DNA from 3 places in the Flavobacterium sp. T12S277 genome. Region 2 is predicted to be linked to each of the others. Evidence: riboswitches for the same ligand, from Rfam matches in the RefSeq annotation. Region 2 holds a riboswitch; each other region holds the start of a gene.
The links. A riboswitch is a leader RNA that binds a small molecule or an ion and turns the genes downstream of it on or off. The one in region 2 is predicted to bind cobalamin.
Positions count from the first base shown of each region.

Region 1: another riboswitch for cobalamin. It lies ahead of ACN1CN_RS20720 (TonB-dependent receptor); the one in region 2 lies ahead of ACN1CN_RS17035 (TonB-dependent receptor plug domain-containing protein).
Region 3: another riboswitch for cobalamin. It lies ahead of ACN1CN_RS01295 (cell surface protein); the one in region 2 lies ahead of ACN1CN_RS17035 (TonB-dependent receptor plug domain-containing protein).

Region 1 covers NZ_JBLYEG010000019.1:46,054-56,382, reverse strand. Annotated here, with positions in the region: gene ACN1CN_RS20745 (polysaccharide lyase family 8 super-sandwich domain-containing protein) at 1-734, opposite strand, end outside; gene ACN1CN_RS20740 (glycoside hydrolase family 88 protein) at 1,005-2,207, opposite strand; gene ACN1CN_RS20735 (helix-turn-helix domain-containing protein) at 2,852-3,724, shown strand; gene ACN1CN_RS20730 (amidohydrolase) at 3,821-5,188, shown strand; gene ACN1CN_RS20725 (beta-ketoacyl-ACP synthase III) at 5,400-6,383, opposite strand; cobalamin riboswitch at 6,856-7,059, shown strand; gene ACN1CN_RS20720 (TonB-dependent receptor) at 7,174-9,222, shown strand; gene ACN1CN_RS20715 (YncE family protein) at 9,219-10,329, shown strand, end outside.
Region 2 covers NZ_JBLYEG010000012.1:125,035-135,363, forward strand. Annotated here, with positions in the region: gene yiaA (inner membrane protein YiaA) at 1-58, opposite strand, end outside; gene ACN1CN_RS17005 (DUF4252 domain-containing protein) at 220-759, opposite strand; gene ACN1CN_RS17010 (DUF4252 domain-containing protein) at 761-1,288, opposite strand; gene ACN1CN_RS17015 (hypothetical protein) at 1,305-1,763, opposite strand; gene ACN1CN_RS17020 (RNA polymerase sigma factor) at 1,750-2,259, opposite strand; gene ACN1CN_RS17025 (S41 family peptidase) at 2,420-3,892, shown strand; gene ACN1CN_RS17030 (YncE family protein) at 4,242-5,300, opposite strand; gene ACN1CN_RS17035 (TonB-dependent receptor plug domain-containing protein) at 5,305-7,158, opposite strand; cobalamin riboswitch at 7,185-7,388, opposite strand; gene cobC (alpha-ribazole phosphatase) at 7,456-7,992, opposite strand; gene ACN1CN_RS17045 (adenosylcobinamide-GDP ribazoletransferase) at 7,977-8,762, opposite strand; gene cobT (nicotinate-nucleotide--dimethylbenzimidazole phosphoribosyltransferase) at 8,838-10,329, opposite strand, start outside.
Region 3 covers NZ_JBLYEG010000001.1:320,275-330,603, forward strand. Annotated here, with positions in the region: gene ACN1CN_RS01290 (hypothetical protein) at 1-1,134, opposite strand, end outside; gene ACN1CN_RS01295 (cell surface protein) at 1,178-2,467, opposite strand; cobalamin riboswitch at 2,852-3,054, opposite strand; gene ACN1CN_RS01300 (hypothetical protein) at 3,433-3,849, shown strand; gene ACN1CN_RS01305 (hypothetical protein) at 3,846-4,916, shown strand; gene lepB (signal peptidase I) at 5,022-6,629, opposite strand; gene ACN1CN_RS01315 (PQQ-binding-like beta-propeller repeat protein) at 6,902-8,086, opposite strand; gene ACN1CN_RS01320 (hypothetical protein) at 8,407-9,621, opposite strand; gene ACN1CN_RS01325 (TonB-dependent receptor domain-containing protein) at 9,640-10,329, opposite strand, start outside.

The sequences.
Region 1 (10,329 bases), on a different contig from region 2:
TCCATATCAGTCACTTTTGTAGTTGAAGCATCGTCCTGAGCCAGTACATAACAAAATCGTTGCTGAATCGATGAACGAATAACATCGGAATTGTAACCGGGATTGGTGAAATTGAAATTAGGATAATCCGGCGAAATAAAAGCGGTTAAGCTCTTAAGTGCCCCGAGATGATGGGTAAATTCTCCGGCAGCAACCAGTTCGTCTTTCATCAAAAAAACGGCAGTAGCATATCCTGAGGAGCGCAAACATATCCCGTGACCGCTGGTAATTACTTCTTCGGTGGCAGGAATGGAAACATAAGCAAAATCAGTAGTGCTGCTGATGCCTTTTGCTTTCATATAGTTGAAAAGCGCCAAAATAGAATCTCGTAATGCAGGGCTGTGGTAATCGGGATTAGGACTGGCGACTGAGCCTTTCAGCTGGTACAAAAAGACTAAGCGGATGAGCTTTTGTTCGACCAAAACCTGATATGCAGTCTGATCGGCACCAACTGTAAAATTCCATACCGGTCCGGGATTGGCAAAATCGTATGCCGAGAGGTTTTTGGCAGCGATGCCATTGCTCAGATAACGGCTGTATCTTTCGTTGACCTGTGTTTTAGAATAATCGAGATTCTCGCCCGTGAGCCAGTTTCGATATTTGACGGCAATCTCGTTTACAACACTCAACTGAGCGTACGAAAAGTTAAAAACTAAGGCTATTAGCCCGACGGATAAAAGGAATTTTTTGTGCATAAGAGTGGTTATTAATAGATTAGTGGTTAGTAATTTATTGTGTGGTATTCTTAGCAGCTAACCCGCAAAACTTCCGACGGTTAGAATCGGAGGTTTTGCGGGCTTGTAATGAAGTTGTTGGGTTTGGAATTATCTTAAAAAAATACTGTCAGTGGTTTTTTTTGCAAACAGTTAATAGTTTGGGCTAATATTTTTTTTGTAATTTCTAAACAAAAGAACTTCCTGTTTTATTTCTTTTACGCAAACAGCTTATTGCATGAACGGTTCCTTTCAGATTTCAATTTTTTTAAGAGCTGCGTATCTTTTTAAAGCTTCGAGATAATAGTAATCGGCATAATCAAGTGGGGTGTCAATTTCTGAATTGTATAAAAAAGCACCCACGCTGTGTTTCAGTAAAAAATAATTGTTTTCTCCGGGTTTCGCGAGGTAGGCATCAGAGGATAAGGATTTCAGAATCTCTTCGGCATATTGGGCGTATTTTCTTCCATCCTTAACCTGAGTACTCAAATCAAGCAGGGCTGAAGCGATTACGGCTGCTGCCGAAGCGTCCCTGGGAGCAAGTTCAGCAGTGTCCATTGCGTTGTGTACATCAAAATCCCAAACCGGTATTTTGTCTTTTGGCATACGCGGATGGTTCATAAGAAAAGCGGCAATGCTTTCGGCCTGTTGTAAAAACTTCGGGTTTTTGGTATTGGCATAACACATGGTGTATCCGTACAATCCCCAAGCCTGACCTCGTGCCCAGGCCGAATCGTCGGTAACACCCTGATGTGTTCCTTTGCGCAATACTTTACCCGTTTTTGGATCATAATCAACCAAATGATACGAACTGAAATCTTTTCTAAAATGATTTTTTATGGTGGTCAAAGCGTGCGTATTGGCTGCGGTGGCATATTCCGGTTTATCAAACGAATTGGCACTCCAATACAAATATTCAAGGTTCATCATATTGTCGATAATCACCGGATAATGCAGCCAGGTAAAATCCCAGGAACGAATGGCACCTACGGTTGGACTAAAGCGGGCATAAAGATTTGCTGCTCCGTCAGCCAGTACCGGAAGATAAGTCTTGTCCCCGGTAATTCGGTAAGCATTTCCATAAGAACAGTACAGCATGAAACCTACATCATGCGTGTTTTTTATATTTCGAATCGAATCTAAAGCAAGCGTAAACTTTTTGGCCTCTTCTGCCAAAATCTTATCCCCGGTGAGTTCGTAGCCATACCACAGACTTCCCGGAAAAAAACCGGTAGTCCAGTCTGTTAAACCGGCTAATCTCACCGTTCCGTCAGGATTTACAGAGCGCGGATTTTTCCCCGGTTTGTAAGTCTGTGCTGCTTTGTTTAACTGGAAACGGATAGTTTCGGTTGTTTTTTTTAACCAAACTAATGATGGGTCTTCGGGTTTGAGATTGGCAAATGAGTTTATGGTAATAGCAAAGACTGCTACTAATAAGCTTAGGTTTTTTTTCATGTGTACTCTTTTAGATTTATGATCTGTTCGTTCTAATGCTTTGATGAAGCGAAGTTAGATTTGAGATTCAAAATCGTCTTTCAGTTTTTATCATAAAACTTTTAAATTTGTTTAAACAGTCTGTTTTTACAGCATTAAAAAGAGTTTTTGGAAGAATCCGGTTCTTTCAATAGCTGATTTCCCGGGAGTGGTGGATGTGGTCTTTAAATTTTGCTAAGCCCGTGAAGCATAACTTTAAAATCTAAAATTAAGATAGATCTTACAAAAATATATTTTTTTAGATAATGCCATGTGGTTTATTTTAAGTGAAACGACTTTTCTGCGAAGTTGCAAGCTATGTTTCTATGTGTTAAAACAAGAATGTGTTTAAAATTTTCTAACCACATAGAAACATAGATTTTATACTCAATGTTAGAGTGATTTAAGAAAATTATAATTTTTTCACCTAGCCTTTTGTGGCTTATTTTAAGTGACACGCCTTTTCCGCGAAGTGTAATCTATGTTTCTATGTGTTAAAACAAAAGTGCGTTTAGAATCTTCTAGTTACATAGAAATTTTATGTATTAAAAATAATCCCACCCAACAGGCTACTTATTGATTAATTACATAATTTTGAAAATAGCTAACCAACACGATCAATTCCTTTGAGCAAAAATGCGATTCCAACTTTGTCTGTTTTAAATATACTTGGCGAACAAACGTTTGGTATTACCCTGTTTCGACACAGTGTTAAAGGACGCAATGAGTTTGAACAGCCTCATAAACACGATTTCTATCTTGTTTTTATGGTAGAGAATGGTTCCGGATTTCATAGTGTTGATTTTAAACAAACCAAAGTAGCCGATTATCAGATTCATTTTGTAGGGGCCGGACAGGTGCACAATTGGTCACTTGATGTAAATACGAATGGTTTTCAGCTGATGATTTCTCCTGCGATCATGACCGTTTTTTCTAATTTATCGCAGCTGCCATTTTTCGGACAGAGTTCGCCCTTCTGCCTTTCTCTAAACAAAAGCAGTTTTCAGAAAATTAAAAGCCAGCTGGAAGAAATCGAATCAGATTTACTTCAAGATGATTTGTTGACCAAAGAAATAGTGCTGCTGAGATTGCATCTGCTGTTTAAAGTATTGCAAAAGGATTACGTTCTGCAATTTCCGGATCATGATGTTGCGGCCAAATCAGAAAAAATTATAAAAAAGTTCAAGACACTGATTGAAGATCATTTTACAACCCAATTCTCGGTAAACTTTTATGCCGGGGAGTTGAATGTGACTTCTAATTATCTAAATATTCTTTCCCAAAAATTCCTGAACAAATCGGCTGGCGATGTTATTAAAGAAAGAACCATTCTTGAAGCCAAACGATTGTTAATCAGTACTGATTTGTCGGTAAAAGAAATTGCCTATCAGTTGGGTTTTAATGATAATGGCTATTTTGCCAAAGTTTTCAAAAAATACATAGGGAAAACACCAACCGATTTTAAGGAAAATTATAATCTGTACCATTCTTATCATTAATCTTCCTGTTTTAGTTTTAAAAAATTAGGTGAATTTTGCAGTTCACCATTATTTTTTGAGGGCTGGTTTCTCAGGAATATTTCACACTATTAACCAATGAGCGACAACACAATAAATCGAAAACAATTTTTAAGAATGGGAGCTGCAGCAACTGGAGCTGCATTGTTTTCCGGAATAGGCGGTACCGCAATGGCACATTCTATAGAAGAACCGGAACATATAACAGCCGCTGCGAAAGAATATATTTTAACCAATGTAAGACTGGAAGACGGTTTTGAGTACAATGAAAAAAAAGAAGTAATTGCGACCAAAACCAGTTTGTACAATGTGCATATAGCGGATGGAAAAATTAAAAATATTACCACCGCCAAACCTGATGGGAAACTAAAAAAAGTAGATGCTAAAGGTCTTTTGATGCTTCCGGGATTGCGTGACATGCACATCCATATTGATAAAACATTTTACGGTGGAAAATGGAATGCCGCACCAAGAAAGGGATTCACGGTAAAAGACATGATTACGCTGGAGCAAAAAATAATTCCGGAACTGCTTGTTGATTCTCAATACAAAGCAGAGCAGGCCATTCAGTTGATGAAAAGTCAGGGGAGCTATTTTGCCCGTTGTCAGTGTAATATTGATCCTGTGAGCGGATTAAAAAGTCTCGAGCATTTATTGGCAGCTTTGGAGAATAATAAAGACAGTTTTGGATGGGAGATTGTGGCTTTTCCACAGCATGGAATTTTATATTCGCAATCCGAACCCTTACTGAGAGAAGCCGCAAAAATGGGCGTAGATTTTATTGGCGGACTTGATCCTACAACTGTTGATGGAAATATGGAGAAATCACTTGACAGCATGTTCCAGATCGCGATAGACCATAATAAAGGCATTGACATACATTTGCACGAATCGCCTCCTTCAGGAAAAGCGGCTATCGAATATATCATCAAAAGAACCGAAGAGAACAAACAACTACAAGGAAAAACCTATATCAGTCATGGTTTTGCGCTGGCCAGAATGGATCCGAAAGATTTAGAAGGAATAGCCGAAAAAATGGGAGCACTTGGTATAGGCGTAATTTCGACAGTGCCAATCGGAAAAACCATCATGCCTATTCCGACTTTAAAGAAGTACGGTGTAAAACTGATGACGGGTACCGACAGTATTGTAGACCACTGGATGCCTTTTGGAACCTGTGACATGCTGGAAAAAGCAAAATTATGCGCACAGCTTTATGGCTGGACCGATGAGTACAATTTGAGCCGTGCTTTGCATATTGCCACTACAAATGAGGTGTTGCCACTTAACGATGCAGGCGTACGTGTATGGCCGGCAGCCGGTGATGACGCTCATTTTATTTTGGTAAAAGCAAGCTGTTCGGCCGAAGCAGTAGCCCGTTTACCCAAAAGAGAAGGTGTGTTTTTCAACGGTAAAATCATAGCGGGACAGATTGCGGGTCTTTAAAAAGCTTTTAATCAAGTTGCCCATTGGCAGAAAATTTAGTAAAAGTACCCGAATAAGAAATTGTCAGAGGCATTTCTAATTTAAGTTATACCTATAAAAAAAACAATCAGTATGAAGTACGTACTGATTGTTTTTTGTTTAAAATCGATTTTGATCTTATGATTAGTAATACGGCATCATAAGAATATAGTGTAATGTTTTTGTATAGTATTTACCATTTGATGTACATACTGCCCCAGGAAAATCCTGCTCCAAAAGCTGTAATAACAATGTTATCTCCTTTTTTAAAATCTTTTTTGAAATCCCAAAGACATAGCGGAATAGTTGCTGCCGTAGTGTTACCGTATTTTTGAATGTTTACTTTAAACTTTTCAATAGGAATACCAACTTCTTCACTTACTGCCTGAATGATTCTTAAGTTTGCCTGATGTGGAATAACCCAGTCTATCATATCCGGAGTCAATGAAGCTTTTTCCATTAGCTCTTTAGAAGTACCACTCATGTTTCTCACCGCATGTTTAAAAACGGTTCTTCCTTCCTGATGTACAAAGTGTTGTTTGTTTTGAATGGTTTCTTCTGTTGTTGATAAAAGAGAACCTCCGGCACGTACAGAAAGGAATTCAGCACCTGTTCCGTCTGTTCTGAAAATGTTCTGCTGTATACCGTGTCCTTCCGTATTAGGCTGCAATAGTACCGCACCTGCACCATCACCAAATAAAATACAGCTGTTTCGGTCTTCATAGTTCACGATCGAACTCATTTTATCGGCTCCAACCACAATAACATTTTTGTATCTGCCGCTTTCAATAAAACTCGCGCCTACCGAAAGAGCGTACAAAAAGCCACTGCAGGCCGCGTTAAGGTCAAATCCCCAGGCATTTTTCAGGCCTGCTTTTTCGCATACCAAACTGGCAGCGGGAGTAAGAATATGGTCGGGTGTTGAAGTTGCCAGTATAAGGCAATCTACATCCAGAGGATTTATATCATAGTTTTCTACTAAGTCTTTAATGGCGAAAGAAGCCATATCTGAGGTTGCCAGTGCCGGGTCGTCCAGTATGCGTCTTTCTTTTATGCCTGTTCTTGATGTGATCCACTCATCTGTTGTATCTATTCTTTTTTCTAAATCAGTATTGCTTAAAACCGTTTCCGGTACATATCCTCCAATAGCAATAATGGAAGCTTTTGTTGTATTCATTGATTTTTTTGTTTCTCTTTTAGCGTTTTTTTTATTTTGACTTTCGGCCCAAAACCTTTCTCCAGTCCATTTTACAAGAGTTTTTCGAAGAATATGTAGTATGAGGGGCATCTTCAATTACAGGGGCGCAATTTAACAATTATAAAGATGCAAAAATCTCGGAATTTGTTAATTTACTTTTAATATTTCTGTTTCACTTCATTATTAATAAAATCAAATCCTATTTCGAATAATTTTGTCTCAGTTCTTCAATGTTTATGATAAAACAACCAAACTGAACTTCCAGTTTGTCGCAAAATTGTTTTTTTTGTTACGATTGAATTTTGAATAATATCAAAGAGTGTAATTTTTCTAATACTTATCATACAAAACCTGAAACACTTTTCTTTAGTTAATTATTGAGAGATAGTCACATTTATTGTCAAAACTGTAATATCATTAAATAATTCTTGTTTTTATAAAGATAACTCTATCTTTACGCCCAGATTTTGGTCTGTTTTTTCTTTAAGAGAAAACAGTTAAAAGGGAATCAGGTGTAAATCCTGAACAGACCCGCTACTGTAAGTTCTGTACAAGTCTTTAAACGTTACTCATGCCATTGTCTCGCTTTGCGGGATGAGAAGGCTGTTTAAAGATAGAACAAGTCAGGAGACCTGCCATAATCACATAGTTTAAGACTTTCGTGGAATAAAGTTGAACAACAATAAACAGGCCCGTTATTTTGTAACGGAACTCTATCTTATTGCGTTTTTGATTATTACATCCCGGAGTTTATTTAATTAAATCAGTGATGTGTAATACCAGAAAAATACTTTTATTCCTTATTCTATTATTTGCTCCTATTGTACTTCATGCTCAAACTACTAAAGACAGTTTGCGCGTTTTGAAAGAAGTATTGCTAAAGGCAAAACCCTATCAGGAAGTAATTCCCGTACAAAGTCTCTCGGGAACACTGCTCGAAAATTTAGCCAGTCATAATGTTGCCGATGCACTTCGCTATTTTGCTGGAGTACAAATCAAGGACTACGGTGGTTTGGGCGGACTCAAAACGGTCGATGTCCGCAATATGGGAACCCATCATGTAGGTGTTTTTTACGATGGGATTCAGTTGGGAAATGCGCAAAACGGAGTGACAGATCTCGGAAAATATTCGTTGGATGATATGGAATCGCTTACGATGTACAATGGTCAGAAAAGCGAAATATTCCAGTCGGCCAAAGACTTTGCAGCGGCTTCTACGATTTACCTGCGAACCAAACGTCCTGTTTTTGAGCGTAATAAAAAGACCAGCTTATTACTGCGCTATAAAACCATGTCGATCAACTATAATGATTTTTCTTTTAGATGGGAACAAAAACTAAGCGATAAAGTAAGTCTGAGTGCAAGTTCGGAGTACATAAAATCTAATGGCGCATACAAATTCAGATACAAAAGAAACAATCTCGACGGCACTGTGGCTTATGATACCTCAGCCACCAGACACAACAGTGATATAGAAGCATTCCGTTTTGAGTCAGGTCTTTACGGTAAAATTAAAAATGGTTCCTGGGATGCGAAAGTCTACTATTACGATTCTGAAAGAGGAGCTCCGGGAGCTATTGTAGAAAATAAGTTTTCGGATGGTTTCCGACAATACGACAAGAATTTTTTTACGCAGGGTACTTTTATAAAAGATTTTAGCGAAAAATATAAATTTCAGGCCAAGGCAAAATACGCCTATGATTACACCCATTACATAGCCAGAGATACCACTAATGTGCTCGGAGAAGTGGTTACCGAAGGAGCCCAATCTGACGACAGTTATTATCAGCAGGAATATTATTTCTCCGCAGTCAACCTGTACAAAATTTTATCCACCTGGGATGTTTCACTATCGACGGATTTTCAATACAACCGTTTAAATGCCAACAGAAGAGGTATCAAAACGCTGTTTTCTTATCCGGAGCGTTACACTGCTTTGTTTGCGTTGGCAAGTTCGTACCGACTGGACGGCTTTAAGGTTTTGGGCAGTGTGGTAGGTACGCACGTGCAGGAAGAAGTACGCTACAATGCAAAAGCTCCCGACAAAACAGAGTTTACGCCGGCATTATTTTTAGGTTACAGCCCCTTTAAAGCCTACGATTTTAATTTGAGAGCTTTTGCAAAACGTATGTTTCGAATGCCCACTTTTAATGATTTGTATTATACGATGGTTGGTTCCAGTACCTTGAGACCCGAATACATGAATCAGTATGATGCTGGATTTACCTACAACATACCGTTTGAAAGCGGTTTATTAGACCAGTTTTCTCTTCAGGTTGATGGTTATTACACCAATACCAAAGATAAAATTATCGCAGCCCCAACCGGAAATTTATTCCGCTGGATGATGACCAATATCGGGGAAGTGAAAGGGAAAGGAATAGAATCGGTTGTTCATATGAAAATGCACATCAACAAAGTAAATCTGAGCGCCCATTTGAGTTATACCTATTCAGAGAGTAGAGATTATACCAAGTTTGCCGGTTTGGAATTGTCGTCTTATGGAGATCAGATTCCTTATACTCCGTGGCACAGTGGATCCGGAATTTTAAATGCGGATTATAAGTCATGGAATTTTAACTACAGTTTTATTTACGTTGGAAAACGATACAATGGAAATGTAAACAACATCAGGATTAATGAAGTACAGCCCTGGTATACACACGATTTAGCCGTGCAGAAAAAGTTTTCATTTCAGGGCTATGAAGTAAAAGGGGCAATTGAATTAAACAATGCCCTCAACCAGCAGTACGAAGTCATTTACAACTATCCGATGCCGGGCCGTACACTAAAATTTATAATCAGCATTGCGTTATGAAAAAGAGAACTACCCAATTCCTGCTTACTTTATTTGTAGCCCTTCTTTTGGTTTCCTGCAGGGAAGAAGAAACTGTTTTTCCGTCTTCAGATAAAAGCGTAGCCGCGCCCAGAGGAGATGGCAATATAGAAGGATTTTATCTTTTAAACGAAGGCAATATGGGAATGAACCGTGCCAGTATTGATGTATTCAATTACAGAACCGGAAATTATACCACCGATATTTACTCAGAACGCAACCCAACAGTCGTAAAAGAGCTGGGTGACGTAGGGAATGATATTAAAATTTACGGAAACAAAGTGTATGCGGTAATCAACTGTTCCAATAAAGTGGAGGTGATTGACAAATGGACAGCCAAAAGAATTAAAAAAATAGACATTCCGAATTGTCGGTATGTCACTTTTTACAAAAACAAAGCCTATGTAAGTTCCTATTCAGGCCCCGTTGCCATTGATCCGAATGCCGAAATTGGATTTGTAGCCGAAATCGATACCACATCCTTAGAAATAAAACGGAAAGTAACAGTGGGCTATCAGCCGGAGCAAATGGTAGTGCATAACGGAAAATTGTATGTGGCAAATTCAGGAGGTTATCGAGTACCTAATTACGACCGGACCGTGTCGGTTATCGATCTTGAAACTTTTACCGAAATAAAAAAAATAGATGTGGGAATCAATCTCCATAGCATGCAGGTAGACAGTAGAGGAGATATTTATGTGAGTTCGCGAGGCGATTATTACAACACACCTTCCAATCTTTTTGTGATCGATACGAAAACAGACGAGAAGAAAATGCAGCTTAATATTCCGGTTTCGGCAACCTGTCTCGTCGATGATTTGCTTTATTTCTATAGTGTTTCGTGGAGTTATCTCACCAATAGCAATAAAGTTTCTTACGGAATATTAGATACAAAGACCAAAAAAGTCATTAACGATAAAATTATAACGGATGGTACCGACAAGCAGATCATGATTCCTTATGGTTTACAGGTGAATCCCGAAACAAAAGAAATATATGTTACCGATGCCCAAAACTATGTCGTAACAGGTTATATCTACTGTTTTACTCCCGAAGGAAAATTAAAATGGAAAACAACTGCCGGAAATA
Region 2 (10,329 bases):
CTGCTCCAAGAGCTACCCAGGATGCCGCTATAAAGGCATTCGATGTTTTTTGTACCATAATTAGTGTAATAATTTTTTTTTGGTTGATGAACAAATATAGATAAAATCAGTTCATCTTAAAACAAACGGGGGCAGTATTATTCAGTATAATCTTCTAAAAATGTTAAATAAAAAAAGCTCCAAATTATGGAGCTTTCTCGTTTTAATATAAGTAAGAAGTTATGGTTTCATCAACTGCTGTAAAGGCTTTAATTGTTCCATATCAATTTTAGAGGCTTTCAAAACCGACATCAGGGTCATGATGTTGTTCGGATTCATGTTTTTTCCCAGTACACGCACCACTACAAAACCGCTTTCTTTTTTGTTGGCAAAAACCACAAACTCTTCGATATTGTCGTCAGGGCCTACATAGCTTATGGATGCTCCGTCTTTACCTGAGCCAACCTTCATTAATTCCTGGTATTTTGGATTTTTCAGGATCTCTTTTAGTTTGCCGCGTTCTGTTTCAAATTGTGCCTGATTTTTTGGTGTTTCTTTAAAAGCCAGGATATTCATTTTGTCAAATGATTTTAAAGCTTCATTTTGTTCCGCAGATAATTTTGCTTTTTCCACATTTAAGATCGTTGACGAAATATCAAGTGCGATAAAATCTTTATTGTCTGTGTTTTCAACAAAATACTTCTGTAAGGAAGGAGTAGAATTACAACTTACTAAAGTTAGTAAAACTAAAAGGGCTGAGGTAATAACGTTTGCTTTCATCTTATCTTTTGCCTTTAGAAGCTTTTTTTAAGTCAGCACCACCAGGAAGCTGCATTTTATCTGTCAGTACTGAGATTTCGTTTAAGTCAAAATTACCTGTAAGGGAAAGTAACACGCTTTCGTTGTTTTTTGCACCGTCAACAAACATAAGTAATTCTTTAATTTGCGTATCGCTTGCACCTGATCTTACCATGATGCGTACATTTTTCCCGCTGTCGTTTACTTTCATAAGTTCTTCTAATCCGGCTGTTTTGATGTATTTGTCGGCAGAAGCTTTCATGTCGGCTTCGACTTTAGGATTTTTAGTGGTAAACACTTTTAGGTAGTCTAACTTTTTAATTAAGTTAATGTATTGTTGAGTTTCTTTATCAGAAGCGTCAACTTTCACTTTGCTCATTAAATCGAACATTTTTTTGTTTACGATTACTGAGGTTACGTCGTCCTGACCATCAAATTTGTCAAATGCTCCCTGAGCATAAAAAGTATGGCTAACGAATGCTAAAACTAGTGTTATGATAAAATTTTTCATTTGGATTAAGATTTAATTACTGTTTAAAAATTCTGTTTTTTGATTGTTCGTATTCTTTAATGTATTGTACACTTTCGATACCTACATTAACATTGTTTGATAATAAAGCCAAAGCTTTTTGCGTTGCGGCAAGTGCTTCTTCCGGATTATCATAGGTTCCTAATTCGGTTTGCGCTGTAACCGGAGTTACATTTTTTTCGCTCACATAAAAATAGGTTCCAACTCCTAGTAAAACAACAGCTGAAGCTGCAATCGATAACCACGCTACTTTTCGTTTTTTAGTTTCTAGTGGTATTGTCTGCGTCGATTTCTGTTCTTTTACCTGAGAGAAATAACCAAACATAGGTTTGTATTGTTCCAAATGCTGCGCAACATCCGGTGAAGAAAAATATTCTTTTAATTGATTTTCTTCGGCAATAGTTGTTTCTCCCTCAAAGTATTTTTCTAATATAATTTCTATTTTACTGAATTCCATAACTGTGTGTATTAACCATTGATTCTCTTATTTTTTTTCTCGCTCTTGAAAGTGCTACTCTGATAGCCGTTTCGTTCATATTGACAATTTTTGCAATTTCATCAAATTCATATTGTTCTACATCCCGTAACTGAATTAAGATCTGTAATTGTTCGGGTAAGTGGCTTATAATTTTTTCAACCCATTCTAAACTATTCGAATCTTCCAGTTTTTTGTCCAGTTGAGGCTCCCGGTCGGTATAGTTATTATGGACAATTTTAAGATTTCCGGCTCTTTTTGATTTTAACTGATCCAGGCAATAATTTTTGGTCATTGTCATCGCAACAGCTTCAACACTATTGTAAGTTTCAAGAGTATCTTTTTTGTTCCATAATTTAACCATAATCTCCTGAGTGGCATCTTCGGCTTCTTCGGTACTGGTTAATAATCTTTTTGCCAGACGAAAAACTTTGTCTTTAAAAGGATTTATTAATTCTATAAACACATTCTGATTCATAAAATCTATTGGTTATTCGTTAGCTTATATAGTGAAGACGAGACACTATTATTTTTGTTACACGGAGGTTTAAAAATTTTACAATAAAAAAGCAATAAAATTCTTAGAGTTAAAACTAAAGATAGTATTTTTACGTTAATACTACATAAGAGATCCCTATATGAAAACAATATTAAAGAGTGTACTGTTATTATTTTTACTTGCTTTTTCTTTGCAATCATGCGAAGATCAGGACGATGTAGCGGCTCCGGCCTCGTTACAGGTAAACGATTTTATCTGGAAAGGCTTGAATCAGTTTTATTTATGGCAGGCTGATGTTCCTAATTTGGCCGATGACCGTTTTAGCGATCAGATAGCATTAAATAATTTTTTGAGCGGGTATTCTAAACCACAGGATTTATTTCAGGATTTATTGAACAAACCTATAAGTAAGTTTCCAAAAGGTCAGGCGATTGATCGTTTTAGCTGGATTGTAGATGATTATACCGTTTTAGAGCAGGAACTTCAGGGAACTTCAAAAAATGCCGGTGTAGACTTTAGACTAAGCTACAAACCCGGAAGTACAACTGATTTAGTAGGTTATGTACGTTATATTATTCCTAATTCTGATGCTTCGAAAAAAGACATTAAAAGAGGGGACCTTTTTACCGGAGTGAATGGAACTTCATTGACGGTTTCCAATTATCAGGCACTTTTGGCAGCTGACTCTTATACTTTAAATATGGCTTCCTATACCGGTACCAGTTTTGAAAGTAATGGAAAAACAGTTGCGTTGGTAAAAACAACTTTAGACGAAAATCCGGTTTTTATCAATAAGGTTATTACAGCCGGAGGTCATAAAATTGGTTACCTGATGTACAATGGTTTTTATGCCAATTATGATTCGCAGCTTAATGCAGCTTTTGGAGAACTAAAAGCACAAGGTGTTACCGATTTTGTTTTAGATTTAAGATACAACGGTGGTGGCTCGATACAAACGGCAACTCGTTTGGCTAGTATGATTACAGGGCAGTTTACCAATAAGGTTTTTTCGAAAGAGAGATGGAATGCAAAAATCAACGAATTCTATGAAAGTGAAGACCCTGAGTCATTGCTGAATAAATTTGTAGATAAAATTGATGGAACTGCAATTAACAGTTTGAACCTAACCAAAATTTATATTATCACAACAAGTGGTACGGCTTCTGCAAGTGAATTGGTGATCAATGGATTAGTACCTTATATTTCAGTAATTCAGGTAGGAGAGACTACTGTTGGGAAAAACGTAGGATCGGTAACCTTATACGATTCTCCAACTTTTGGAAAAACAAACAGAAATCCAAACCACAAGTATGCGATGCAGCCTTTGGTGTTGAAAATTGTGAATGCTGCTGATTTTGGAGAATACACAGACGGTTTAAAACCAACGTATGAAAAACTGGAGCGTATTACTAATTTAGGAGTTTTAGGAGATCCAACAGAGCCGCTGTTAAGTGTGGTGGTGTCTCAAATTACCGGAGTCAGCGCGAAAAAAACAGGCGAGGACAGTGGGGTAGCTTTGAAAGGCTTTACAGATGCTAAAGCAATGGACGGAATTAAAAATCAAATGTATCTTGAAAAAGCTCCCGAGGGACTTTTACGAGCATTGAAATAAAAAAAGGGGCAGTCTAAAGTATGAACTTTCTCTTATTATGTTATTGGTTTAAGTTTCTACTTTAGTTCGACGCGGATAAAACAGATTTACTTCGTAAAAACGCGGATAAAAACAGATTTTTTTCCTCATTTAAAAGTTTTTTTAATTTTTAGAATCCGCTTTTATCAGCGTCTTCGCGATAGCGAATCCGTCAAATCAGCGTTGAATTAAGACGTATAATTTTTGCCGATCAATAAACTGCTTTTGGATTATAATTCAATCTAAAATTATTTATAAAAACAAAAGAGGCTGTCCTTACTTTTCGGACAGCCTCTTTTTTTTGGTCAAAAACCAAAACTAATTCTAAAAATTAATCGTTGAAATAGAAACCGTTTGGTCCAACACCAACTGTTAATTCTTTTTGTAATGTTCCGCTCAAATTGTAGATGTAAGCTTTACTGTTTGATTTAAAATCACCTCCGTCAGCAATAAAAATTCTATCATCTTTTACTGTAAAACCATACATTTTTCCATAATCAGAAGTTGAAGTGTATTGGAAAATTGGAGTAGTGGAAGCCGTAGTTGCAGTATAATCTATTGCATAAACTGCCGTATTTAAGGTGTAGTATATTTTGTTGTTGTAAATATCTAAGTTTTTAACTCCGTCAAGTGACTCCGGGAAAGTGATTTTAGTGATAGAGTTGTCAGATAATTTTACTTTTACAATTTCGCTTCTTTCTCCATAAGAACTTCTGATTGCGTATAAAATACCATCTTTCTCTTCCATAGTATCTGCTCCAAAACCAATAGTTAGTGAAGTTTCCAATTTGTTTGTAGCCGGGTTAACCACAAGTAATTTGTCACTATTGTAAGGTTCTGTTACATAAAGCTTGTTGTTGTGAAGCTCGATATGGTTTGCAGTTGCATTTAATGGTATTGTCGTTTCTACTTTGTTGGTAGCTAAATTAATTACAGCGATAAAATCATCGGTGTTACCAGCCGGGTTTGTTTTAGACCAATACGTATTAGCATTCGTTACATAAGCTTTACCGTCTTTTACAACACCGTATCTTGGTGCGTTTAAACCAGTTTCAATTTTAGCTAATAGTTTAAAGCTATAACGGTCTACTACATTAATCACATTCGAACCACCAGCAATGATATAGGCCTTGTCTCCGTCAAAAAAGATGTTTTGAAGAAATTTTCCAACAAAATCAGTAGTGTTTACCGTTTTGTAAACATCTTTATTGAACGTATTTAAATCGTCAGAGATGAAAGAAACAGAACCACCGTCAGTAGAATTCCCTTCATTTAAGATGAAAATTCCATTATCATAAACTCCTTTAGGATTGTCGGAGTCGTCGTCATTAGAACAAGAAACAAAAAGCGATACGCTTAATGCCAATAAAAATAATCTAGTCAGTTTCATTATATTAAAATTTAAGGTTTAAGTACAGGTTGTAATTTCTTCCCGGCATTGGTCGGTGTTCCAGACTTTGATAAAATGTATTCCACACATTCAGCACCTGAATACCTACCCTGAAAGAAGATAAAAGTTTAAAATCGTAATCCAGGCCAACGTTTGAAACCGTATAAGCCGACACGATTTTTTCAGGATCATTGTCTGCCTGCGTGTATACAAAGCCATTATAGAGAAATTGATAATGGGCTGAAATGTTGTTTCTGGAGTAGGCAACGGCAGCAGTAACTTTATGAAAAGGAACAAAAAACAATTGCTTTTTGGTTTCGACATTTTCTGAAACTGTATAAGCATAAGTCGCATTAGCCGTCAGGTTGTTTTTGCCAAAACTCTTTTTCCAGCTCAACAGGGTTTCAGCTCCATAACTGTTCACTTTGTCTGTGTTTTGCGGCCTCCAAATCCCATTATTTCCGGGAACCCATTGCAATAGATCTTTTATTTTGATGTAATAAAAAGTCTGAGTCAAAGAAAAATTCTGAACGGTAAAAATATTTCCAATTTCTGCCTGATAAGAACTCTCCGGTTTTAAATCACGATTTCCGCCTTCTTCCCAATACAAATCATTAAAAGTTGGAATTCTGAAATTTCTGGATACATTCAATTTCAAATTATACAATTTCCCAAACTGATAAGAGGAACCCGCTGAGAATAGTACAGGAGATTTATAATTGTCTGTAAACTCTTTGCGAACCCCAAATTCGTTTTTCCAATTAGGGGAAGCCTCTTGTTTTATAAGTAAAGCTGCCGAACTTATTTCTCTCACATTATCTCCAAAACCACTTCCGTATCCTTTAGTTCGGTTGTAATCCAGAATACCATTTAGTTGTATGGATTTTAGCAATTGATAGCCCAGATCCGCTTTTGTAGTTAAGCTTTCTGTTTTTCCGTAGGTATAAATATTGCTGGAATTGTCGGCATAATATTTATAGTTTTCGAAAATATAGGCCGTTTTTAAATTGGTTTTGAACCTGCCAAAATCGCCATCGTACTCTAATAAGTTTCGATTAAAACCATTCACATATTTGCTTTTCGTTTCAGATTCAGAAACCAGTGAAGTATTTCGGTCTGTATTTGAAGTTTGGGTATATAATTTTAAACTGTTTTTGGCATTAATTTTATAACCTGCATTTGCATTTAGTGATATAACATCGTATTGACCGTTTTGATTCCAGCGCTGTTCGCCTTTCCAGTTGTATTGATTCAGGTACTTGTAATCGTTTGTCGAACTGTTTTTAGAGAAACCAATCTGAGCGCTCCATTTTTCGTTGGAGATATTGGTTTTATAATTAATTCCAATCGTATTAAAACTTCCGTAATCCAGTTTTAAAGTATTCTCAAATCGATTATAAAAGGCCAGATCGTTATTTAAATGCACCGTTCCTCCAACCGCTCCACTGCCGTAAATAACACTTCCTCCTCCTGCTTTTACGGTGATAGAATTATAATCGGAGCCGGGAATAGTATTAAAATCGGTACTTCCATTCATTTGAGAATTGATGTTGATTCCGTTCCAGATTACTGCAGTTTGTGATGATGTAGTACCTCTAAAGGATACGGTAGAAAGCATTCCACGACCGTATTCTTTAAAATAAATAGTCGAATTAAAGTTTAATAAATCAGTCAGTAAAGCCTCATTCTTACCAATAACAGAGTCATTTAGTTTTAAAACCGATTGCGAACTGGAGTATTTTTTAAGATTGGCGTCGGAAACGACAACATTTTTAAGTTTGGTAATAGAATCACTTTGCGCCGAGATAATCTGACACAAGCACAAGAAGTAAAAGACAAAAAGTTTTTTTAAAGCCATAATTTCTACACTCTTTTTCCCGAGAGCTCGATATTGGTTACAAAGGCAGGTCTCCTGGCTTGCGTCTTGTTGTTTACCTTCCCATTCGCCAGAGCGAGCAGTGGTTTTGTAGTTAACAACAAGCATTCTTTTCAGAACAAAGCTTACAGTTGCGGGTACAGCTCAAGATTTATTACTTGATTCCCTTTTAATGTGTATGAATGAACACAACCTTAATTTTGTGCAAAGATAAAGTTAAAATTATTGAATTTTCAAATTTGTTTTAGTTTTTAGAAGGAATTCTAAACAAATCGTAATTTAATACTCTATTTTAATAACCTGTCCGAAGGCTACTTTGTTGTTAAAGGCATCTTTCAGAGGCAATGCAGACTGATGGCATAAAATACTTCTGATGACACCCGCATGAGAGACAATTACTACAGGAGTGTTTTGAGCGTTTACAATGTACTCGTTTAAAAAGGCGCCCACCCTTTCATGAAGTGCTGTAAACGACTCGCCGTTGGGTACCTGTGTTGTGACAAAATCTTCCATCCACGGATTAAGCTGCTCCGATGGAATGGCCTCCCAGTTTTTCAGTTCCCAGTCGCCAAAATTCATTTCCATCAAACGGTCGTCTGTAACCATTGAAATGGGGTTTGTCTTATGCTGAATGTATTCGGCCAACTTAACACAGCGTGTTAATGGACTTGAAAAGAGCAGGGCTTCTGAGGGTAATTGCGAAACAATTTCTTCAAAAATAGTTTCAAACGGAACTGCCAAATCTACATCAGACTGGCCGTAGCAGATTCCTTTTTCGCAAGTGGTTTCGGTATGGCGAACTAGATAAACTTCCATATCAAAAGAATACTTAAATAATAGATTACTTCACAAACCTGTTGCGTGGCTCCCAGACAGTCACCTGTATAACCATCAATCCATTTTTGGAAATAACGGGCTAAGAAGTAACGCATAATAAATACCGGAAGTAGAGCTAAAAGGAATTTATACTGAAAATAAGAAAACACCAATAAAGGAATCAATCCGAAGAAAAAGGAACCGGTAATTTCTTTCCAACTGTGTTTTTTGGCTATAGGTTTACTTTTACTGGTAGCATCATCACGAGAATATTCATGAGTAAAAATGATTGATATTGCTGCCAGACGGCTTAAAGAATGAGCAGAAATAAACAAAAGAAAAATTAGAAAAATGTTAGTAGTGAAAAGAGTAACGGATTCAGAAAGTAGTTTGAATTTCAGTAAAAAAAGCATCACCAAACCAATTGCTCCATAGGCGCCAATTGCGCTGTCTTTCATAATAAGCAGGATTTTTTCTTTGGTCCAGCCGCCGCCAAAACCATCACAGACATCGGCAAAACCATCTTCATGGAAAGCTCCGGTTGTGAGTATCGAGGCAACTATTGCCAAAAGAACAGCAGTCTCCGTAGATAGAAAAAGCGAAGAAAGGTAGAAAGCCAAGAAGGAAATGCTCCCCACAATCCAACCTATAAAAGGAAAATAGCGTGTTGCCTTGTTTAAATAGTCGGGATCGTGATTGATGTTTTTAGGACAAGGGATTCTGGTGTAAAACATTAAACAGGTAAAGAAAATATGGAGTTCTTTTTTCATTTAAGAGAATTGATTAGGACAAAATTAAAGGATAAAACTGAAAACTGAGACCGAGACTGAGACTGAAACTGAAAACTATTTCCTACTGACTCCTGCGCTTTCAAAACTGGCCATTTCATTCAAAAAAACTTCGGCCGATTTAATAATTGGAAACGCAATCGCACAGCCTGTACCTTCGCCTAAACGTAAATCCAGATTTAAAATGGGCTTCGCTTCTAAATAATTCAATAATTTCTGATGTGCTTTTTCGGCGGAGCAATGGCAGAAGACAGCATTTTTATGAATGGCAGGATTTATTTTGGAAGCCACTAAAAAGGCTGCACTACAAATAAAACCATCAACCAAAAGAAGCATATTATGCTCAAAAGCAGTTAACATTCCGCTGGCAATCTGCATGATTTCAAAACCGCCAAAATAGGCCAGTTGCTGGTTTAATTCTGCCGGGCCTGTGTAGTTTTCAATGGCTTTTTGAAGCAGGTTTTGTTTTTGAAGTAATTTTTCGTTTTCAACACCTGTTCCTTTTCCCACACATTCTTCGATAGAAAATCCGGTAAGAAGACTCATCAATACGGAGGCAGTAGAGGTGTTTCCGATTCCCATTTCTCCAAAACCAATACAGTTTGAACCTTTTTTTGCGATAGCTTCAACAATTGATTTCCCTTTTTCGAAACACAATTGTAGTTCTGTTTCACTCATTGCCGGAAGGTGTAAAAAGGACTGGGTTCCTTTGGCTATTTTGGCATTAATCAGATTGGCATTTGTGGGGAAATCATAATTCACACCGGCATCTACGATCGATAGCTGAATGTCATTTTGCTTGCAGAAAACATTAATGGCAGCTCCTCCTTCGAGAAAATTACTGACCATCTGTCTCGTAACATCTTGCGGATAGGCGCTTACTCCATGATTGGCAATACCGTGATCCGCAGCAAAAACAACAATAGCTGGATTTATAATTTTGGGGTTTAAAGTTTCAAAAACAGTGGCCATCTGAAAAGCCAGAGTCTCGAGCGTTCCTAAAGCACCAATAGGCTTGGTTTTAGAATCTATTTTCTCCTGTAGCAGGGTACTGAAATTGCTCTTATTACTGTTTGTTGTTTCAAATTTTAAAGGAAAATGGGGAACCTGATTCTCAACGATGTTTTTAATTTCGGTACAATCCGGAGCTTCTGATTTATGTTTCCAGTGCAATTGCTGCAACATGGGTTGATTGTCGTAATTGGTCGCTGGTTTTCCAATACAGAAGTAGCCCAGTGGCTCTATGTTTTCGGGTAGATCAAGAATTTTTTTAAACTGATAATAGTTCAAAATAGACACCCAGCCCATTCCGTACCCTTGTTCTGTCAGGGAAAGCCAGATGTTTTGTGCCGCACAAACCGAACTGAATTTTACAGCTTCGTTGCTGCCCACTGTTCCAATTGTAAATTGGTTTAACACCGATCGGTCGTAAGCGATAATGAGTCCGATAGGGGCTTCTTCAATCGCTTCGAGTTTTAAGGATTTATAGTGTTCCTTTTGTTCTGGATTGTCGGTAAGTTCTTCGGCTTTTTTGTTGTACTCTAAAAAA
Region 3 (10,329 bases), on a different contig from region 2:
GTTCACCACTTTTATAAAATGAATTCCCGGAAGATTGGCTTTGTTGCCGTTTTTATCAACCGCCCAGTCAATATCAATATCCGGACTTTTAGCATTGACATACCCCCATTCCGGAGCATCGAAATTCCACAAAGTAGTTTGTCCGGGACGTACTGCCGCGAAATTTACATTTAACTTTGTTCCTTCATAAACAGCGGTAGTTTGAGTTACCCAGGATGGATAGTATTCTTTTTTAGTTTTTGATCTTGGTAAAAAGTAAGTCTGAGACTGGTTGTTTTCACAATAAAGGTGCTCACGGTCTAAAAAAGGATCATTTGGTCCGCTTACTACCACCTTTTTGCCTGCTGCTGGTTTCTGATAGGTTATTTTAAAATTCTTAATGGTATTTTCTTTGGCGTGCTGACTTCCTATAATCTCATACCATTCGTCATCATCAGGTTTCCCGTTTGCATTTTTGTCATAGGCTACATAAATCAATCCAGGAGCCGGCGGATTGGCTTTATCGGTCAGATCTGCGCCGTAAACTCTGAAATCTTTCTTTCCGGGAATATTAATCACCATATGATCAAACCCAACAGCGATCGAACCTCCAAAGCCTCCCAAGTCAATTGGATATCCTACACTGGTTTCATTTATCCTTCCCAATGCTACCTTCATAACATCAGCTTTCGCAAATCCGTCTTTGTACAAATCATTAGCAAACATACCCGGTGCCGGGCTAAAATCGAAAATACTTGTGATGTACGGATTGTAATTCTGAGCTTCATTTATTACATTCACAGTAGTCGCACTTGTTCCTTTTTTATCTCCTTCGGTAACATTTAACGTTAGCTCATAAGCTCCAGGATACAGGGCGATAAATCGTAAATCTTTGGCAGTCCCTACTACAGAATCTTTGGTTTGGTTGTAAGGATTTTTTTTAAGTACCCACTCATAACTAGGGTTAGTCGTTTCGGCAGAAGCGGTAATATTTAAAACATTAAAGGTAGCTACTTCAAATTTTCCCTGAAGTTTTACTGCTATTGGTATGACTAGTCCTTCTCCTGAATTGGCATCATTTTTATCGTCATCGCTGCATGCGGTAAATACCGATGCCAAAGCAAATAATAATAAATGGGCAAAGTTTTTTTTCATAATTCTGGTATAATAATTTAGTTTAATACATTTTTGATTGGCGTTATCGCGTTGAAATACTTTCTCCTGACAGATGCAAATCGGTTGCTCCCATGATTTCAGTCGAAGTTTCTCCCAGCCAGCCCGCCTGCTGATTAAGACCGTTGTATACTTTTACAAAATCGATCCCCGGAAGCATTACTTTGTTTCCATTTTTATCTATAGCCCAGTTGATGTCTATGGCTGAATCGTCATCCCCGTTTGGAGCATTATCAGCATATCCGTATAAAAAGGCATATTGCACAAAGTAACTTCCGGTTCCGCTTTCATCCACTGCGTTATCTGGTAGCCTTGTTCCTTTAAAAGTAATAGAAGCCTGATCTCTAAGCCATTTTGGCCAGTAATCTAAAGAATGATTGTAAGCGTTATTTTGGATCAGATAACCGCTTTTACCCTGATTGTCTTTCCAATAAATGTATTCCATATCAACAAAACCTACCGTACCTGTAGTTCCTCCCGGTACCGGTTTTTTGTTTGGATCTGGACGATAATAAGTAATTTCATAATGCTGAATCGTTTTAGACATTTTATGCACGCCTCCTTCTATTTCGTACCATTCATCGTCCGGAAGTCCGTTTTTATTTTTATCGTAAGCCACCATTATCACTCCTGCCTCACTGCTTCCGCCTCGCATTGTACTGTTCGAATTAGGGTTCGCTTCTGCCCAAAATGCATTGCCCAGAACTCTAAAATCGCGTTTGCCTTTGACGTTAACAATAGTATGATCAAACCCAAAAACAACATAACCACCAAAGGCTCCAAGCGAAACCAGATCTCCATTTTTCTTAGTCAGATAGGTATTGGCTCTTGATAAAATTCTTTCAGCAGTATCCCCGTCATTGGCAGCCGGAAGATCGTTTATAAACTGTCCCGGAGCGGGTTTAAACTCAAATACCTTTGCGATATAGGTTTTATACTCCTTCGTTTCTTTTGTTACTGTAATGACTGCTTTTTGCGTTTGTAAACTCCCTTTGTTATTTACCGTTACTGTTAATTCATAAACCCCGGTTTCTGCTGCGGCAAACAGCACTTCTTTTTCTGTCGTATTGGTTAGAGCATAGTTTTCGGACGTCGCTTTTGTAACACTCCAACTGTAGGTAGCTTCTGTAGCTGTATTTATAGTAGAATTTATAGCCAAGATTGCAAATCGCTGGGTGTTAAGAGTCAGATCAGAACTTACCGGGGGCGGATTGTTATCCTCTTTGGCAGCATTATCCTCAGAACAATTGGTTAAGCAGAGTGCCAGAATACAAAAGAATAAGAACCGGAAATATTGAGAAGTGTTGTAAAACATGTGGCATTATTTAAGTTGGGAGTTTCTAAGGCAATAAAAATTGAAGTAATTGAAGTGGGGTTTTCAATTTTAGTCTTCAACCGGATGCCGTACAAAATGCATCCCGTAGTTTTACGAAAGAGCTTTGTGTCCGGATTGATTTTTTATAACATTTACTTTCCGTGCAAAATGTTTTTAAAATGGAAGAACAGCGATGTAATACTCGCGACTGAAGTAAAGTAGAAACAAATGCAACAATAAATAAGAGTCCTTTTTCTGTATTATACATCACTAAATGAATTAAGTAAACTCCGGGATGTAATAATTAAAAAAGCAATAAGAGAGAATCCCGTCATAAAAAATGACAGGTCAGTTTATTGTTGTTCAACTTTATTCCACGAAAGTCTAAAACTATGTGATTGTGGCAGGTCTCCTGACTTGTTCCATCTTTAAAACAACCTTCTCATCCGCCGCGGCGAATAATGGCATGAGTAACGTTTAAAGACTTGAATAGAACTTACAGTAGCGGGTCTGTTCAGGATTTACACCTGATTCCCTTTTAACTGTTTTTTCTTAAGAAAAAACAGACCAAAATCTGGCGCAAATATATAACTATCTTTTACAATAGAGTAATTCTAAATAAAAAATTCCAAATCTCGAATCTCAAATTCCAAATTCCAAAAAACAAATTCCAAGTTTCAAGTTTCAAGTGCCAAATACGGCTCACTTCGGTACCAGGATTTGGAATTTATGAGTCACTCCTAAAATCATAGCTTTAAAAATAAGGATTTTTCTTATTCTTTTACTTGGCGCTTCCTGTTTAAATCGCGTAGTTGTACGCTAAAATCAGCAGTGTCAAATCCTTATTTTTATACCAGAATTCCGGATCTTATCACGATTCTAAACCATACCGGAAAACTTAAACCTAAAAATGAATTATAACCAAAACAGCCGAAAAAAGTGGGCCGTGCTTAATTTTTTATATTATGAAAAAAATATTTCAATCTAATGGATGTCCTGAAATAAAACTAGAATCGTCTATTCTGAACAACTTTGGTTTTATACCGCTTTATACTGAAGTTTTTCTGGATTTGCAAAATGGCAGGAACGAAGACAAACCTATCTTTACTACTCCAAAATATTTAACTGACGCTTCCATTCCTTTAACACCTGGCTTTCAACATCATGGCGGACTGCTCTTTTTTGAGCATTATTTGTCTTATGAAGCCATGGATGGAGGACTTGAACAAGCAAAGGCGGCAGCAAAGAAACTTTTGTTTAATTACACCATCATCAACAACTGTGATGGCAAAGACAATAAATTTAAAGGAATTGACCTTGGCCCAACTTTTATAGAAAGCAGAAAAATTGTTTTTTTCGTTACTTTAATCGATATCGTATGAGAACATTACACCTACTCGCGTTACTAGTCACCTCTTCTGTTCTGGCCCAATCGTATGACAAGACTGATTTGAAAAAAGTAGAATTACTTAACTCGTCTGCTTTGTCTCTATTAGATAATTCGGCAGCCATTATCACCTCAAATCCAAATGTCAAAGAATTCAATATTAATACAGAAAGCCTTGAAAGTATCTCGTTTGACGGGAATTTATTTTCAGCGAATATGAAAGGTCTTGAATACTATGGCTTAGGAAGCGGGACAGATAATATCAAGTCTTTTACGATGCAAAAAATACAAATGCCAACCGTTTCGGGAGCATACAATAAGAATGATTCAATTTCTAAAGTAGCAATCGGAATTAAGTTTAATGTTTTTACGCTGTATAATTCCTCATCTGAAGACATGAGAAAAAAATATAGTTCAATGCGGGCGGACATGCAAGATTTGAGTGCGATGGCTCGTGCCCAGTTACAGCAGGAAGGTTACGTAAGGGACACAACAGGAAACTACTATACGCGTTATGCACAAGTATTAAGGGAATTAACTGAAAAAGAGACCACAAACAAAGAAGTTGCTGCAAAAAATTTCGCAGACATCCTAAAAGCTCCCTTACTAACATTAGACATAGCATCGGCTTACAGTATGTTAATGCCTGCTAAAGATTTCAACAAGTCCCAATCAGGCCGCTTTGGTGCATGGTCTACACTTACCTTTACAATAGGCAAAGGAGATCAATCTTTAAAACTATACGGTTTTTGCAGATACATACAGGATAATACGGACTACGATACAAAAAACAACAGATTCACCAATCACACTAACTTTTTTGACGTAGGATCAAAAGCACAGTTTGACTGGAACAAAATCTCTGTAGGTTATGAATATATCAAACGAAATGGAGAAGGCAAGAATTACAGATCAGTTGGCTTTGTTCAGTATAAAGTATCCGACAACCTTTATGTAACGGGTGGATTTGGAAAGAATTTTGAATCTGCTTTAAATGATGAATCCGTTTCTTTGTTCGGCATCAGATGGGGAATTAATACTAAAGATAGCCGAGACTGGTAAAACAATAGTTAAATTCCAAACTACAAACTCCAAATTCCAAATTCCAAATTCCAAAACTTCTTAATCGAGCACTGGAATTTGGAATTTGAGATTTGGAATTTGAATCTACACTTTTTTTCGTTTCTTTAATACATTACTCACGATCATATAAATTGCAACTAACGCTAAAAAATGCAGTAAATAAGACTTAGATTCTCCTTTTTCATTTACAAAAGAAAAAACACGATTCCATCTTACCTTGTTGAATCCTTTTCCGTCTTTATCCCAACTGAACCAGATAAATACGGGTTTACCAACTACATGATCAAAAGGAACAAATCCCCAAAATCTTGCGTCTAAAGAGTTTTGACGATTATCTCCCATCATCCAATAATAATCTTGTTTAAAAGTATAAGTTGCGCTTATTTTTCTATTGATTAGAATCTGATTACCAATAACTTTTAAATTATTGTGTTCGTATTCTTCAATAACTCGTTTGTAAAATGGAAGTGTTTTAATATTCAATTCTATAGTTTTTCCTTTTTGGGGAATGTAAAGAGGTCCAAAATTGTCTATGTTCCAACCCAAAGAAGGATCCTGAGGAAACACGTCTTCACCTTCTCCCTTTGCCATTAAATGTTTTTTAACTCCTTTTACAACCGGATTACGGGCTATTAATGCTGCTTCTTCATTGGTCAATGTCAGAAAATATTGTCCAGTATTGGTTAAGGCAAAATTCCCATTTTCGTGCTTCATGCCTTCTCTGGCTCCATAATGATTTACAAGGATATCTTGATTAATTGGTTGTCCTTTGGTATCAATTAAAAAGTTATACTGAACTTTAGCACTTTGCGGTAGTTTTTCTATTTTACCATTGATATAAACATCCCCTTCGCGAATTTCCAGAAAGTCCCCCGGCATTCCGACGCATCGTTTTATCAAATTTGTTTTTTTATCTATTGGCTTGTAATAATTTCTATCCGGATGAAAATTATCCATGTCACGCAACGTATCAGCAGGCTGATTAAAAACTACAATTTCATTGCGTTTGATCTTTTCTAGTGCAGGAAATCTAAAATAGGGTAATTGAAATTTGTTTAGTATTGACGTTCCTTTTTTAGTAAAATCATCGCTAAATAAATATGATTTTGTACCCAAAAAAGGAATTGAATCATGTACCATGGGCAATGCAACCGAAGTCATTGGCGTTCTTGCTCCATAGTTAAGCTTACTAACAAATAAAAAATCTCCAATGTACAATGTTTTCTCCAATGATGAAGATGGAATGGTAAATGGCTGTATAAGGTAAGTATGCACCAATGTTGCTATAATAACAGCAAATAAAAGAGATCGTACAGTATCTTCTGCTTTGGTTTTTGGTCCCAAATCTCTGTTTTCAACATAGGTTAGATCCTTAGAAAAATAATTTAAAAAAGTGATATAAAACCCTAATGTTAGTACAACCAATACAACATCTCGCGTAGTATCTTTCCTGAAACTTCTAATAGTTTCGATCCAAACTACGGGAATCATTAAAAGATTGATAATAGGAACAAAAAGCATCAAAATCCACCAAACAGGACGATGTATAATTTTCAATAGAATTACTATATTATAAATTGGTATAAAGGATTCTACCGCTCTTCTCCCCGCTTTTACATAAAACCTCCAGGTAGACACACCATGAATAATTTGCATAATTAAAATAAAAAAGAGCCATTCTAATACATTCATACTTTTGATTTTTAGTTGTTTTTTATACTTTTTTGAGGGCTAATTGGGCTTATAGGTACTGAGGAACAACTTGTTAATTAACTTGTGTTTTTAACAAATAAAATTACAATTAACACCAAGAGACCTATGATACTAGTAGTATTTGTAGTGTTTTAATTAATTTGTTACAAATCATTCAATAAAAAAAATGAATTTTTAAAAGAAGCACAAATATTTCAAAAAAGACATAAAAAAAACTCCTTAATTACTTAAGGAGTTTATAGTTGAAGTTGCTATCTAATTATCGTTATATAAGCACTATAAGCATCGTCTTTAATGGTGGTTCTCAGATAAACTTCGTTTTCGTCTTTACTTTTAAATTCAAACTGAATCAAAGCAGCATCCGAATAATAAAAGAAGTAATCATCGCCTCCAAATTCAAAATTTGAAATGGGTCTGGTTGTCAATTTTGTTTCAAATGCTATTTCACCATTTGTAATGTCTATTTGAAAAAGTTTTCCTTTACGGGTATATCCCCAGATATTATCACTTTCCTCAACCATATACTCGACATTGTCGTCTTTAAAATCCCTTTTCCAAATCTGAGTTCCTGTTTTTGACTCCAGAGCATATATCGAAGAAACTTCCGGGCCTTGTGAACCTACATAAACTTTGTTGTCTTTGCAAAATATGCGCTCCCTGATATTCTGTTGGTTTTCATCTAATTTAAACTGCCAAAGTATATCAAGTTTATTGGCACTTAAAGCATAAAGCTCGTTTTTTTCATTTGCGATAAACACATTTTCACCATCCGTCACCACTTTTCCGGACATAACGCCCTCAAAGCTTTTTTGAGAAAGAAGTTTCCCGCTATTAGCGTCAAAACTATATAAATTAGTCGCGCTTTGAGTAAAAACTTTATTGTCGAAAACAAGAACCGGACTATCATTATTTGTTTCCTCCAGCTTGTAATTCCATGCTAAACCGCCATCTTTTATGTCAAGGGCATAAATACTATTATTGGGACTTTGTGTAGTTAGATACAGTTTTCCTCCATGTATAGTTGGAATTTGGTTCTTTACCACAATCTGATCCGTAGTATTACCTAATCTTGACTTCCAAAAAATGGCACCGGTTTGGTTGTTTATGGCAAAAATTTCACCGTTAATAAACGGAATGTACACCACTCCATCCTGTAGTGTGATGGCGTTTGCACACATTTCGGTATTAGAATCTGTAGCCTTTACGGTCCAGTTGATTTTCTCAGATTCCAGATTAAAAGAAAAAAGCGAACCGTCGTAATCATAGATTAGAATTGACTCTTTGTCTAATGGTACTTTTGTTAGCGGCTTTAAGACTTTATTAGAAACCTTATCAGGAGCATAAGAAGTTTTATCAGGTTGTGGTAAGGTTGGCAACTGTCCAAACATATTTACAACAGTACTTACAAACAAAAGAGTGATGAGCTTTTTTTTCATTTTTAAAATTTGGGATTAATGATTTGATTTCTTTTTTAGCGGTAGGACGCAAAAAAAGATCATTTAAATACGGATTAAAACACTGAAATTAAAATTATTTAACGCAATACCTCAATCAATATCTCTGCCAAATATAGTTAAAAATTATTATAGCATTTTGGAAGTTCCGACTTGTTTGAATTGAAAATTGAAGTCTAAAATAGAAATAGGTATAAAATAAAAAACCTCCAAAATCAAATGACTTTGGAGGTGGTATTATGGGTATAATGTTATTTAGGATTAAAAATCATTAATTCTAAATAACAAATTCAATGCAGTGACTATCTTAGTTTTCCAACGAATATCACACTACCGCCAATCGCTTCGGAAACGGCTTCAAAATCAGCAGCTCCTTTTTGCTTTAACAGACTGAATTTACCATCTGGAGCAGTGATGTTACCATAATATTCTACATCATCAATTGTTCCTACAGTATAAACGGTTCCGTATTTTTCAAAAGAAGTAAAAGGCTCTACTTTTAATGTTTTTAAATCTACAAGAGCAAATTTTGTTGGGGCATTGTACCAGTCAGCAGGTTTCGCTGGTGGAGTAAACGTATTGTCCAGATACTGAGCAAGGGCTTTATCTCCGTGAACATAAGCAACTACATTTACCGAATGTGCCTTTAAAGCAACTTTTAAATCCAAAAAAAAGTTAGGATCAAATGTCCCGTTAGGATTTACTTTTAACAATCCACCAGCCGGAGGAGCATCTTTTACAGTACTGTAATCTAATGACAGCGATGTAGCGCGTGAAGGTCTGTAGTACAAAGTACCGTCATTTCCTTTAGCAAACGTATCGTATCCCATTGACATACGAGAATCTTTAACATAAGAAACTGCTTTTGAAGCGATATCAAAAACTGCAATTTGTGCATATTGTGGAAACTTATTAAAATCAGTAGGCGTTGCGGCCACCGGTAAAATGATTTTTTTTGCAGAAGTAACATAACTCATGTAAGTAAATGTTTTTATACCAGCATCATTACTTAACGGTAGTGGAGTCACTGAAATAGTTTCGGTGATTGTCATCGTTGCCGGATTGAACTTAATAATTTTTCCATCATTTAAGGCGAAAAAATAAGCCTCTGTTTCAGACACGAAAGCAGGAGGACCAAAAGTACCGCTAACTCCGGTACCTGCAAGACTTAAAGCGTCTGCCTTCGAAATTTTCATTTCAGTACTAACGTTATATTTGGTTAAGGTTGAAGCTGTACCATTCCAAACATAAGGATGTTCACCATACGAATACACTGTTGCCCCCGGGCCTATCTCTGTCATTGTTTTATAATCAAGAGTCGAAGGAAATTTATCGTATGCTCCTAAATAAAAAACTCTGCCGCCAGGCGTATTGACACGAACTGATGCGATAACCGCAGGATTCTTACCTTGACCTTCATCTGTTTTGGTATCGTCTGAACTGCATGATGTTAAGGCAAATACCGAACACATTAGGGCTAATACTGCATGTTTTATAAAAAATCGATTTGTTTTCATTGCTGTTTGGTTATATAATTAAAATTGAGTTACTAGTTTGATATTAAATGATCTTCCCGCTTTTTGCACACCAAAGAAGTCATAATTTTTTTCATTGCTTAGGTTTTGTATTTCTGCAGTGATGGCATACTTGGCTCCCTTTATGCTATTGTGATAGGTTGTACCAAAATCAAAAGTCTTCTGGCTCGGGATAACAAATGGATTTACGGAAGCGCTTTCCCAGCTTCTGTAAAATTCATATACATATCTAACATCGAGAAAAAGCGATAATTTATCTGCTTTGCCAATTATGTTATGAAAAGAATAATTAGTCCCGCCGTTAGCAAAAAAATACGGCTGATTAGGTACTCTGTCTCCTTTGTATGCTGCAAATATTCCTTCGTTTGAGTCATTATAAAAGTGCTGATACGTACTATTGGCATGAAAAGAGAGTTTGTCGTCTTTTGAAGTCCAGCTGCCCGAAACTTCAATTCCTTTGGAAGTAGCTGCAAATACATTCTGATAAATATTATTGCGATCCACACTCGGAACAAATAAGATCTGATTGTCTATCTTTCTTAAAAAGACATTGGTTTGCACTTGCCAGCTGCTGCTTTCATAATTTGCTTTTGACTTGAAAAAAAGCTCAAAATTGACGTTATGACTGCGTTCGGGTTTTAAGTTTATATTCCCTTGAATGAATTGCCCATCTCCAAACAACTCATCGGT